DNA from 3 places in the Arthrobacter sp. 9MFCol3.1 genome. Region 1 is predicted to be linked to each of the others. Evidence: predicted binding sites of a transcription regulator. Region 1 holds the regulator's gene; each other region holds the start of a gene.
The links. The regulator LexA, encoded in region 1, represses DNA repair genes until DNA is damaged. The targets are predictions, from matches to a motif close to TCGAACANNTGTTCGA.
Positions count from the first base shown of each region.

Region 2: the regulator LexA is predicted to act here: its motif matches at 1,489-1,504, upstream of ruvA (Holliday junction branch migration protein RuvA).
Region 3: the regulator LexA is predicted to act here: its motif matches at 1,313-1,328, upstream of C560_RS0100065 (LexA family protein).

Region 1 covers NZ_JIBJ01000009.1:114,785-118,035, forward strand. Annotated here, with positions in the region: gene C560_RS0111545 (ATP-dependent DNA helicase) at 1-1,274, shown strand, start outside; gene lexA (transcriptional repressor LexA) at 1,382-2,131, opposite strand; gene C560_RS24090 (LysM peptidoglycan-binding domain-containing protein) at 2,492-3,097, shown strand; gene C560_RS0111560 (histidinol-phosphate transaminase) at 3,166-3,251, shown strand, end outside.
Region 2 covers NZ_JIBJ01000004.1:285,878-289,128, forward strand. Annotated here, with positions in the region: gene pdxT (pyridoxal 5'-phosphate synthase glutaminase subunit PdxT) at 1-65, shown strand, start outside; gene C560_RS0104125 (YebC/PmpR family DNA-binding transcriptional regulator) at 69-824, shown strand; gene ruvC (crossover junction endodeoxyribonuclease RuvC) at 873-1,451, shown strand; gene ruvA (Holliday junction branch migration protein RuvA) at 1,577-2,221, shown strand; gene ruvB (Holliday junction branch migration DNA helicase RuvB) at 2,214-3,251, shown strand, end outside.
Region 3 covers NZ_JIBJ01000003.1:14,057-17,307, forward strand. Annotated here, with positions in the region: gene C560_RS20760 (glycoside hydrolase family 15 protein) at 1-101, opposite strand, end outside; gene C560_RS22815 (hypothetical protein) at 157-303, shown strand; gene C560_RS0100055 (dihydrofolate reductase family protein) at 403-993, shown strand; gene C560_RS23165 (hypothetical protein) at 1,019-1,174, opposite strand; gene C560_RS0100065 (LexA family protein) at 1,342-1,773, shown strand; gene C560_RS0100070 (Y-family DNA polymerase) at 1,782-3,080, shown strand; gene C560_RS0100075 (hypothetical protein) at 3,123-3,251, shown strand, end outside.

The sequences.
Region 1 (3,251 bases):
TGGATGAGGCGCACGAACTCCAGGACCGCGTCACGGGCGCGGTCTCGGGCCAGCTCTCCGTGGCGATGGTGCACGCCGCCGCGTCCGGGGCCCGGAAGCACACGGGCATCACCGTGGATGCGCTGAATAATGCCGCCGCCCACCTGGAGCTGGCCATCGACGGCGTCCCCAGCGGGCTGATGCCCAATGGCCTGAACAGCGAGCAGTTGGACTGCATCGATCAGCTGCGCGACGCGTGCCGCGCCGCCCTGTCCGATTCCAAGGGGGACAGCTCCGCGACGGCCGACGGCGGACGCCAGCTGGCCCGTTCACGCCTCATGGTCATCCTGGAACTCTGTGAACGCCTCCTGGCTGCGCGCGAAAACCGCGAAGTCGTGTGGTTCTCCCGCAACAGCAGCTTCGACCCGGCGCAGGGCTACTCACAGCCGGACGAGAGCGCGCCGGCCTTGATCAATGTTGCCCCGCTGAGCGTCGCAGGACGGTTGCGCGAAGGCCTGTTCGCGGACCACACCGTCATCTTGACCTCGGCCACACTGGCCATCGGCGCTGCCTTCGAACCCGCCGCCGGGGGCCTGGGCCTGGTTGGCAACGGCGCCCCGAGCTGGACCGGCGTCGACGTCGGATCCCCGTTCGACTACCCGAAGCAGGGCATCCTCTACGTCGCCCGGCACCTGCCCAAACCCGGCCGCGGAACGTCCCCGGAGGCTTTGGACGAACTCGAGAAGCTGATCCGCGCGTCCGGCGGCGGTGCGCTGTGCCTGTTCTCCTCGCGGCGTGCGGCCGAGGAAGCAGCCGAGGCCATGCGGCCCCGGCTGGGCCTCAGCATCCTGTGCCAGGGGGAGTCGACCATGACGGCGCTCGTGCGGCAGTTCGCCGACGAGCCCGACACGTGTTTGTTCGGCACCATGTCCCTCTGGCAGGGCGTCGACGTCCCTGGCGTGTCCTGCCGGTTGGTGGTCATCGACCGGATTCCCTTCCCGCGGCCGGACGACCCGCTGATGACGGCACGTTCGCGGGCCGTGGCCCAGGCCGGCGGCAATGGCTTCATGGCCGTCTCTGCCACGCATGCAGCCATCCGCCTCGCGCAGGGCGCCGGACGGCTGATCCGTTCGACCTCGGATAAGGGCGTGGTGGCAGTGCTGGATTCGCGGCTCTCCACGGAGCGCTACGGCGGCTTCCTGCGCGCCGCGCTGCCGCCGTTCTGGCCCACCACCGATTCGTCGATAGCCATGGCGGCCCTGAAGCGCCTGGCGAAAGACTCCGCGAAAGACTAAATCCCAGGCCGGGCCGCCACCCTGCGCCGGAACTCCGCACGGGGTGGCCGCTACTGGCGGCCTGGCCCCGGATGGCTAAGGGGAGCGCAGCTTAGAGGGAACGCGGTTTAGAGGGAGCGCAGTACCGAGACGACCTTGCCCATGATGACGGCGTGGTCGCCGAGGATGGGCTCGTACTGGGTGTTTTGCGGCAGCAGCCAGGTGTGGCCGTCCCGCTGGCGGAATGTCTTGACCGTGGCTTCGTCGTCCAGCAGGGCGGCAACGATGTCGCCGTTCAGGGCATCACCCTGGCGGCGGACAACCACCCAGTCGCCGTCGCAGATGGCGGCGTCGATCATTGAATCGCCAGCGACCTTGAGCATGAAGAGTTCGCCATGGCCCACGAGCTGGCGGGGCAGCGGCATGACGTCCTCCACCACCTGGTCCGCGAGAATCGGCCCGCCGGCGGCGATGCGTCCGACGAACGGCACCATTGCCGTGTCAGTGGCGCTGGCGAGCTCGGTTACCGACAGGCCGCCCACGGCCCGCAAGGGACTGGATTTCTCGATCCCCGATATCGGCGTGGTCCCCTCGTCCAGGGTCAGCGGCATGAGCACTTCCATGGCCCGGGGCCGCTTCGGATCACGCCGCAGGTAGCCAAGCTTCTCAAGCTGGGAGAGCTGGTGGGTCACGCTCGAGAGGCTGGCGAGACCGACGGTGTCGCCGATCTCGCGCATCGACGGCGGGTAGCCCTTGTCCGTGACGGACCGCTGGATGGTCTCCAGGATTTTCTTTTGCCGGACGGTGAGGCTCTTGGGGGCCCGGGCGGGCTGCGGGCTCCGTGGGGTGGCCCTGCCGCCGGTGGCTTGTGCTGCCATGTTCGCCAATGCCTTTCCGTTGCGCCCGGCTGCCGTGGCTGCTGTCACCGGGAACTTCCGGCCTGAAATGTCAGACCCTGCTGATCAACTACGAATGAATTCCCTCAGGGAGTTCAAAGTGGTTGTCCTGTCCCTCAAAAATAGGCCAGCCGCAGACCTTTTTCAAACATTTGTTCTAGCGAGTCTCGACATCGTTCGTTAGTAAGTGCTAAAACAGAACAAGCAAGATTCGAATATGTGTTCGATTTCGCTGATCTGGGTTCGCAAGCGATGTTCGGTTCTATGTTCGAAGGTTCGGCCGGTTGGCGGCGAGTACGTGAGTACGCCGGGCGGCAACTATGGTCCAGGAGGGCTCAGTTCATGTCAGTTTCAAGCGCGTTTCACGGCACTAGCATTCAGGGCATCACGACCGGCCGCCGAGGTGTTGTTCCGGGCGGCGCGGCGGATCGCCGCAGCATCGGACACGGCAGCATCGGACACGGCAGCATCGGACACAGTGGCATCGAACACGGCGACATCAGCCAAAGCGGCATGGGCCAGGACAGTTCCCGTTACGGCAACGTCTACCCGCTCAATGCCAGGCGCCGCACGGCCGCGACGCCGCAGGCGCCCCAAGGGGCCATGGGCGCGGTTTCCGGCGGCCGGCCGAAGCAGCCGCCGCTGCGGCTCACCCGGCGCGGACGCTTCGTCTTTTTCGGTGTCCCCCTGATCCTGCTGGCTGCGTTCATCCTGTCCTTCAGCGGATTCCTCAACGCTCCCGCCAAGGCGGCAGATTCCGCGGACCAGCTCTCGGTGACGCCGACCGTTTCCGTCACAGTGCAGCCGGGGGAGTCCCTTTGGGCCATTGCGGGGTCGGTGGCTCCGGAGCGCGATCCCCGCGACGTCGTGGCCGACATCGTGCAGCTGAACAATCTGGACGCCGCGGGTGTCATGCCGGGCCAGCAGCTGTTCGTCCCGTCCAAGTAACCTCCCCCAGATGCCGTCGCAGGCGTCACAGTTTCAGCGCCCGTCCCGCTACCACTTAAACTGGTCACGTGACTGACCAGCTTGAGCGCCTCAACCGACTGCCCCTCCGAACCAATCTGCGTGGCCTGCGTCCGTATGGCGCGCCGCAGCTGGA
Region 2 (3,251 bases), on a different contig from region 1:
CGGAAGTGACGGGGGAAAAGCGCGTGCATGAACTGTTTATTCGAATGATCAGAGGAGAAGCGTAAAGCATGTCAGGCCACTCCAAATGGGCGACGACCAAGCACAAGAAGGCCATCCTTGATAGCCGCCGGGCCAAGTCGTTCGCCAAGCTGATCAAGAACATCGAAGTCGCGGCGCGCATGGGCGGCCCTGACCTCTCCGGCAACCCCAGCCTGGAACTGGCCGTCACCAAGGCCAAGAAGACGTCGGTGCCCGCTGACAATATCGACCGCGCCATCAAGCGCGGCGCCGGGCTCACCGGCGAGGTCGTCGACTACACGGAAATCATGTACGAGTGCCGCGGCCCGCAGGGTTCCGCGCTGCTGATCGAGTGCCTCACGGACAACAAGAACCGTGCCGCCTCCGAGGTCCGGCTCGCCATCTCCCGCAACGGCGGCACGATCGCCGATCCCGGCTCCGTCAGCTACCTCTTCTCCCGCAAGGGCGTCGTTTCGCTGCCGAAGAACGGCCTCAGCGAGGACGACGTCCTGATGGCAGTCCTCGACGCCGGGGCAGAGGAAGTCAAGGACAACGGCGACAGCTTCGAGATCCACTCCGAGCCGACCGACCTGCAGGCCATCCGCGATGCCCTCAAGGAAGCCGGCATCGAGTACGACACCGACGAGGCCGAGTTTGTGCCGTCCATGCAGGTGCCGCTGGACCTCGACGCCGCCAAGAAGTTCATGAAGCTCGTGGACGCCCTGGAAGAGCTCGACGACGTCCAGAACGTCTACAGCAACGCCGACCTCAGCGACGAAGTGCAGGCCGCACTGGAAGCTGAGTGACGCGCTCACCTCGCCGAGACGTTGAGGCCCGGTCTTGACGGCCCAAGCGTGACGCTGCGCGTGTTGGGGGTTGACCCGGGCCTCACCCGTTGCGGGATCGGCGTCGTCGACGTCGAGCGGAACCGGCGGGCCACCATGGTGGCCTTCGGCGTCGTGGGAACTTCCCCCGAGGAGAGCCTGGACCAGCGGCTGCTGGTCATCGCCACATCCATCGATGAGTGGCTGGACAAGTACGAGCCGCACGTCCTCGCCGTGGAACGGGTCTTTTCCCAGCTCAACGTCAGCACGGTCATGGGGGTGGCGCAGGCCTCCGGCGTGGTGATTGCGGCCGCCGCGCGCCGTGGCATCCCGGTGGCGCTGCACACCCCGTCGGAGGTCAAGGCCGCCGTGACGGGAAGCGGGACCTCGAACAAGGACGCCGTCACCAAGCTGGTGACCAAGATCCTCCGGCTGGACGCGCCCCCGCGCCCGGCCGACGCCGCCGACGCCCTCGCGTTGGCCATCACCCATGCCTGGCGGGCCGGCAGCGGCGCCGCCGTCTCGACGACGGGGCCGGGCAGCCAGGCCCTCACTCCGGCGCAGCGGGCGTGGGCGGACGCGGAGGCAAAAGCGCGCCGTGCGCGCTGAATGTCCGGCCGTGGCGCCGCGGAGCTTGGTAGGGTATTCGTAGATATGTTCGGATAGCCGGCGTGCCGGGCCGTACTTTCTTCAATCCCCCAGTTACAGACGTCAGTTAGACCAGGAGCCCGGCCTTGATCAGTTTTCTTCGCGGAACCGTTGCGCATGTTGGCCTGTCCTCCGCCGTGATCGACCTCAACGGCGCCGGCATGAGCGTCAACGCCACACCGCAGACCCTCAGCGGCCTCCGGGTGGGTGAAGGGGGAAAGCTGTTCACGTCCCTGATCGTGCGGGAGGACTCGCTGACCCTGTTCGGCTTCGCGAGCGATGACGAGCGCGAGGTGTTTGACGTGCTGCTCAGCGTCAGCGGCGTCGGTCCCCGCCTCGCCCTGGCTGTGCTGGCCGTCCACGAGCCGGAAGCCATCCGGGTGGCCGCACACTCCGGCGACGGCAAGGCCTTCACGAAGGTCCCCGGCATCGGACCGAAGGTGGCCGGCCGGATCGTGCTCGAACTCGCCGGCAAGCTTGTGCCGCACGGCACTGCCGGCGCGCCCGTGGCGGCCGTGTCCGCGGAATCAGTCTGGAAGCCGCAGGTGGTGGCCGCGATGACTAGCCTGGGCTGGTCCGAAAAGGATGCCACGGCCAGCATCGACAAGTCCCTGGCTGATTCCCCGGACCTTGCCGCCAACGGCAATGTGGCGGAGATTCTCCGCGCGACGCTGCGCTGGCTGGGCCAGGACGGCGCCCGCGCCGGAAACCGGGTAGGCGCGCGTGGCTGAGCCGTCGATCGTCGCCGGGGGAGAGGAGCCGGAGGAGCGGGTCATCGAAGCCGCCCTGCGGCCCAAGAACCTGCACGACTTCGTGGGCCAGCACCGGGTCCGCAAGCAGCTCTCCCTCGTCCTGGAGGCCTCGCGCATGCGTGGCCGCAGCGCGGACCACGTGCTGCTCTCGGGCCCTCCCGGCCTGGGCAAGACCACCCTGTCCATGATCATCGCGGCCGAAATGAACGTCCCGCTGCGGATCAGCAGCGGCCCGGCCATCCAGCACGCGGGTGACCTCGCGGCCATCCTTTCCTCGCTCTCCGAGGGCGAGGTCCTGTTCCTGGATGAAATCCACCGCATGTCCCGGCCGGCCGAGGAAATGCTGTACATGGCGATGGAGGATTTCCGCGTCGATATCGTCGTCGGCAAGGGCGCCGGCGCCACGGCCATTCCGCTGGAGCTGCCGCCCTTCACCCTCGTCGGCGCCACCACGCGGGCGGGCCTCCTTCCCGGGCCGCTGCGGGACCGCTTCGGTTTCACCGGCCACCTTGAGTTTTACTCCGTCGAGGAGCTGGAACTGGTCCTGCGCCGTTCCGCCGGCCTGCTGGACCTGAAGGTCAATTCCGCCGGATTCAGCGAGATCGCCGGCCGGTCCCGGGGCACGCCGCGCATCGCCAACCGGCTCCTGCGCCGCGTCCGGGACTGGGCGCTCGTGCACGGCATTGAGCAAATCGATGCGCGGGCGGCGTCTGCGGCCCTGGACATGTATGAGGTGGACAAGCGCGGCCTGGACCGGCTGGACCGTGCCGTTCTCGAGGCCCTCATTACCAAGTTCGGCGGCGGGCCGGTCGGCCTGTCCACGCTCGCGATCGCCGTCGGCGAGGAAACGGAGACCGTGGAAACGGTCGCCGAGCCCTATCTGGTGCGGGAGGGACTGCTGGGCCGGACGCCGCGCGGCCGCATTGCCCTGGCGCCGGCATGGACGCACCTGGGCTTCGCCGTTCCGGCCGGCGCCTTCGGCCAGGACCCGCTCGAGCTGTTCCAGGCC
Region 3 (3,251 bases), on a different contig from region 1:
TCAGACAAAAACCCATAGTCGGCGATCGGCGGATACGGGCTCGTGCCGGTCCCGGGCCGCCGCCTCCCCTCTGCCCCTGACCGGGCGTCGATCCTCACCACCCCAGTATGTTCCCCTCAGAGTAAGTTGAGAATCCCTGTCGGCTCCGTCATTCGGATGGATCGACAGGCGGTCGTCGACCGGCTGGCCGCGGACGGCTACGGGCTGGTCGGCGACATCGGCCAGTACGAGCACATCTGGCGCATGGCCTATGTGCGCGGTCCGGAGGGGATCATCGTGTCCCTGGCCGAGCGGATCGGCTGACCTGCCCTCACCCGCGCAAACCGGAGTCTTCCAAACCGACTGGCATGCCTGCCGCATAGGTCCTGTCGGTGCCCCGCCGAGTGGTGACATGATGGGCGCATGAGCCGCGTCACGTGCGATCTGACCATCTCCCTCGACGGATTCGTCGCCGGTCCGAACCAAAGCATGACGGAACCCCTGGGCGAGGGCGGGGAGCTCCTGCACAGGTGGATGTTTGAGGAAGCCGAGTCCAACGCAGCCGAGCTCGAAGGCATCCTCGCGGCCGGCGCCTACATCATGGGCCGGAACATGTACGCCGGTCCCGGGGCATGGGATGAGCAATGGCGGGGATGGTGGGGAGAGGAACCGCCCTATCACGCACCTGTGTTCGTTCTTACCCATCACCCCCGCGAACCCCTGGAGATGGAGGGCGGCACGACGTTCAACTTCGTGGCCGATGGGATCGAATCGGCGCTGGCCCAGGCGCGGAAGGCCGCTGGCAGCAAGGACGTGGCCATAGCCGGCGGAGCGCAGACCGCCCGACAATTCCTTTCGGCGGGGCTGATCGACGAGCTGCGGCTCCACATTGCGCCCATAGTGCTGGGTGCGGGCGAACGGCTGCTGGACGGCGTGACGGACCTCAAGCTTGAGCCGACGGACGTGAGCGGTTCCAGCCTCGTCACCCACGTGCGCTATCGGGTAGTCCGCTGACAAGCTGACCCTGAGTCCTCGGACGTCACTCGGCGGACGCTGCGGAGCCGTCGCACGGGTAGTGGAGCAGAACGACGCCGTTGCCGAACGGCCGCGTCCCCTTGAGCCTGAGGTTCGTCCGGACATCCGCGGCCTCGAACAGCGGCCGGCCCTGCCCCAGGACCACGGGCTGGACGAGGATTCTGACGCCAACCGCCGCGTCGCTTCGAGAGAGTGCCCGGGCGCCGGTTGGACGTCAGGGGGCCCGCAAAGAGCCACTGAGCGTTTGCAATGGGGCAGAGTCCATCTTTTGTCGGCCCATCCGGCTACACTGAATATATCGAACATATATTCGAATAAGGGTGTGTTGTGGGCGTTGTTGTGGGTCCCCGCGTGATAGATGCGGGCATGTCGTTGTTGTCGGTGCTGATCTCGCCGGTCCCCGTCGCGGCCGGGTATCCATCGCCGGCGCAGGACTACTTTGATGGGCGGATCGACCTGAACGAGCACCTGATCAAGGACATCACCAGCACCTACGTCGTGCGGGTCTCAGGAGACTCGATGGAACGCGCCGGCATCAGCGACGGCGATGAACTGATCGTGAACAGGGCCCTGGAACCCAAGGACGGGTCCGTAGTCATCGCCGTCCTGGACGGGGAATTGACCATCAAGCGGCTCCGGGTCACGGCCGCCGGCGTCGTGCTGCAGGCGGAGAATCCGGCGTACCCGGACATCCGGGTGCCATCCTTGTCAGATCTGGTCATCTGGGGCGTCGCGACCCGCTGCCTGCACCATGTTTGAGGCACACCATGTCTAAGCCCGCCCCGATGCGGCGGATGCCGCAGATCGCGCACGTGGACGTGAACTGCTTCTACGCCTCGGCCGAGCGGGCATTCGACCCGTCCCTCGAAGGCCGGCCCGTCGTCGTCCTGTCCAACAACGACGGCTGCGCCGTCACCCGGTCCCCGGAAGCCAAGGCCCTCGGCATCACCCTGGGTGAGCCGTGGTTCAAACTCGCCCCGCGGGCCCAGGAATGGGGGCTCGTTGCGCTATCCAGCAACTACGAGCTCTATGGGGACATCAGCGCCCGGGTGATGGAACTGCTCGGCCGCTACAGCGCCTGGCTGGAGGTCTACAGCATCGACGAGGCCTTCCTCGGCGTCAAAGGCGCGCCGGAGGACCTGCTGGCCCTGGGCCAGACCATGAAGGCAGCCGTGCGGCGGAACGTCGGGGTTCCGGTCTGCGTCGGGATCGCCGGGACCAAGACCCTGGCGAAACTGGCCAACAAATGGGCCAAGCACAACCCCGCCTTCGACGGCGTCTGCCACTGGGACTCCGTGCCCGCCGCCGCCCGGGAAGCGCTCATGGGCCGGCTGTCCGTGATCGAGATCTGGGGCGTCGCGGCGCGGCTGACCAAACGCCTCAACGCCCTAGGGCTCCATTCGATCCTTGACCTGTCCCGGGCCGACCCGGTGATGATCCGGGACCGCTTCTCCGTGGTCATGATGCGCACCGTCCTGGAACTGCAGGGCACCCCGTGCATCCCGATGGAGGAAGAACGGATCGGCCGGGACCAGCTCATCTTTTCGCGTTCCTTCGCCACCCCCATCTCCACCGCCGCCGGCATGCGGCAGGTCATGAGCGTCTACGGCCAGCAGGCCTCGGCCCGGCTGGCCAAACACGGCCTCCAGGCCAAGGTCCTCACCGCCTTCGCCGGCACCTCGCACTTCAACCCGAACGACGCTTCCTACCCGTCGGTGTGCGTGCCGCTGCCGATGCCCACCGCCGATCCCGTCCTGCTCACCCGGGCCGCCCGCGCGCTCCTCCCCCACATCCACGAAGGCATCAAGTACGCCCGGGCCGGCATCATGGTCACCGACCTGCGGCCCACCGGCAACCAGGCGCCGCTGGCCCTGTTCGAAAACCCGCACGAGGAACGCCGCATCGGAACACTCCTGGAAGACGTGACTCGCCGGTACGGGCGCGGCTCCATCGGCCTCGGCCACGCCGGCATACGGGGCGGGCCGGACTGGACCATGAAACGGGACATGCTCTCCCCCCGCTACACCACCCACTGGGACGAACTCCCCCTCGTCAAAGCCGCCTAAGACCAGCACACCCCCGCAGCACCGCACCACGAAGGACCCCCCATGACCCTCAGTTCCGAAATCCCCGTACGAACCCTTGACCTTCAAGTCCGGCTCGACCCGGCAGGCAAGCCCCTCGCCATCCGGCACGACGGACGGATCTGGCTTGTCGATCCCGCCACCGAGTCCCGG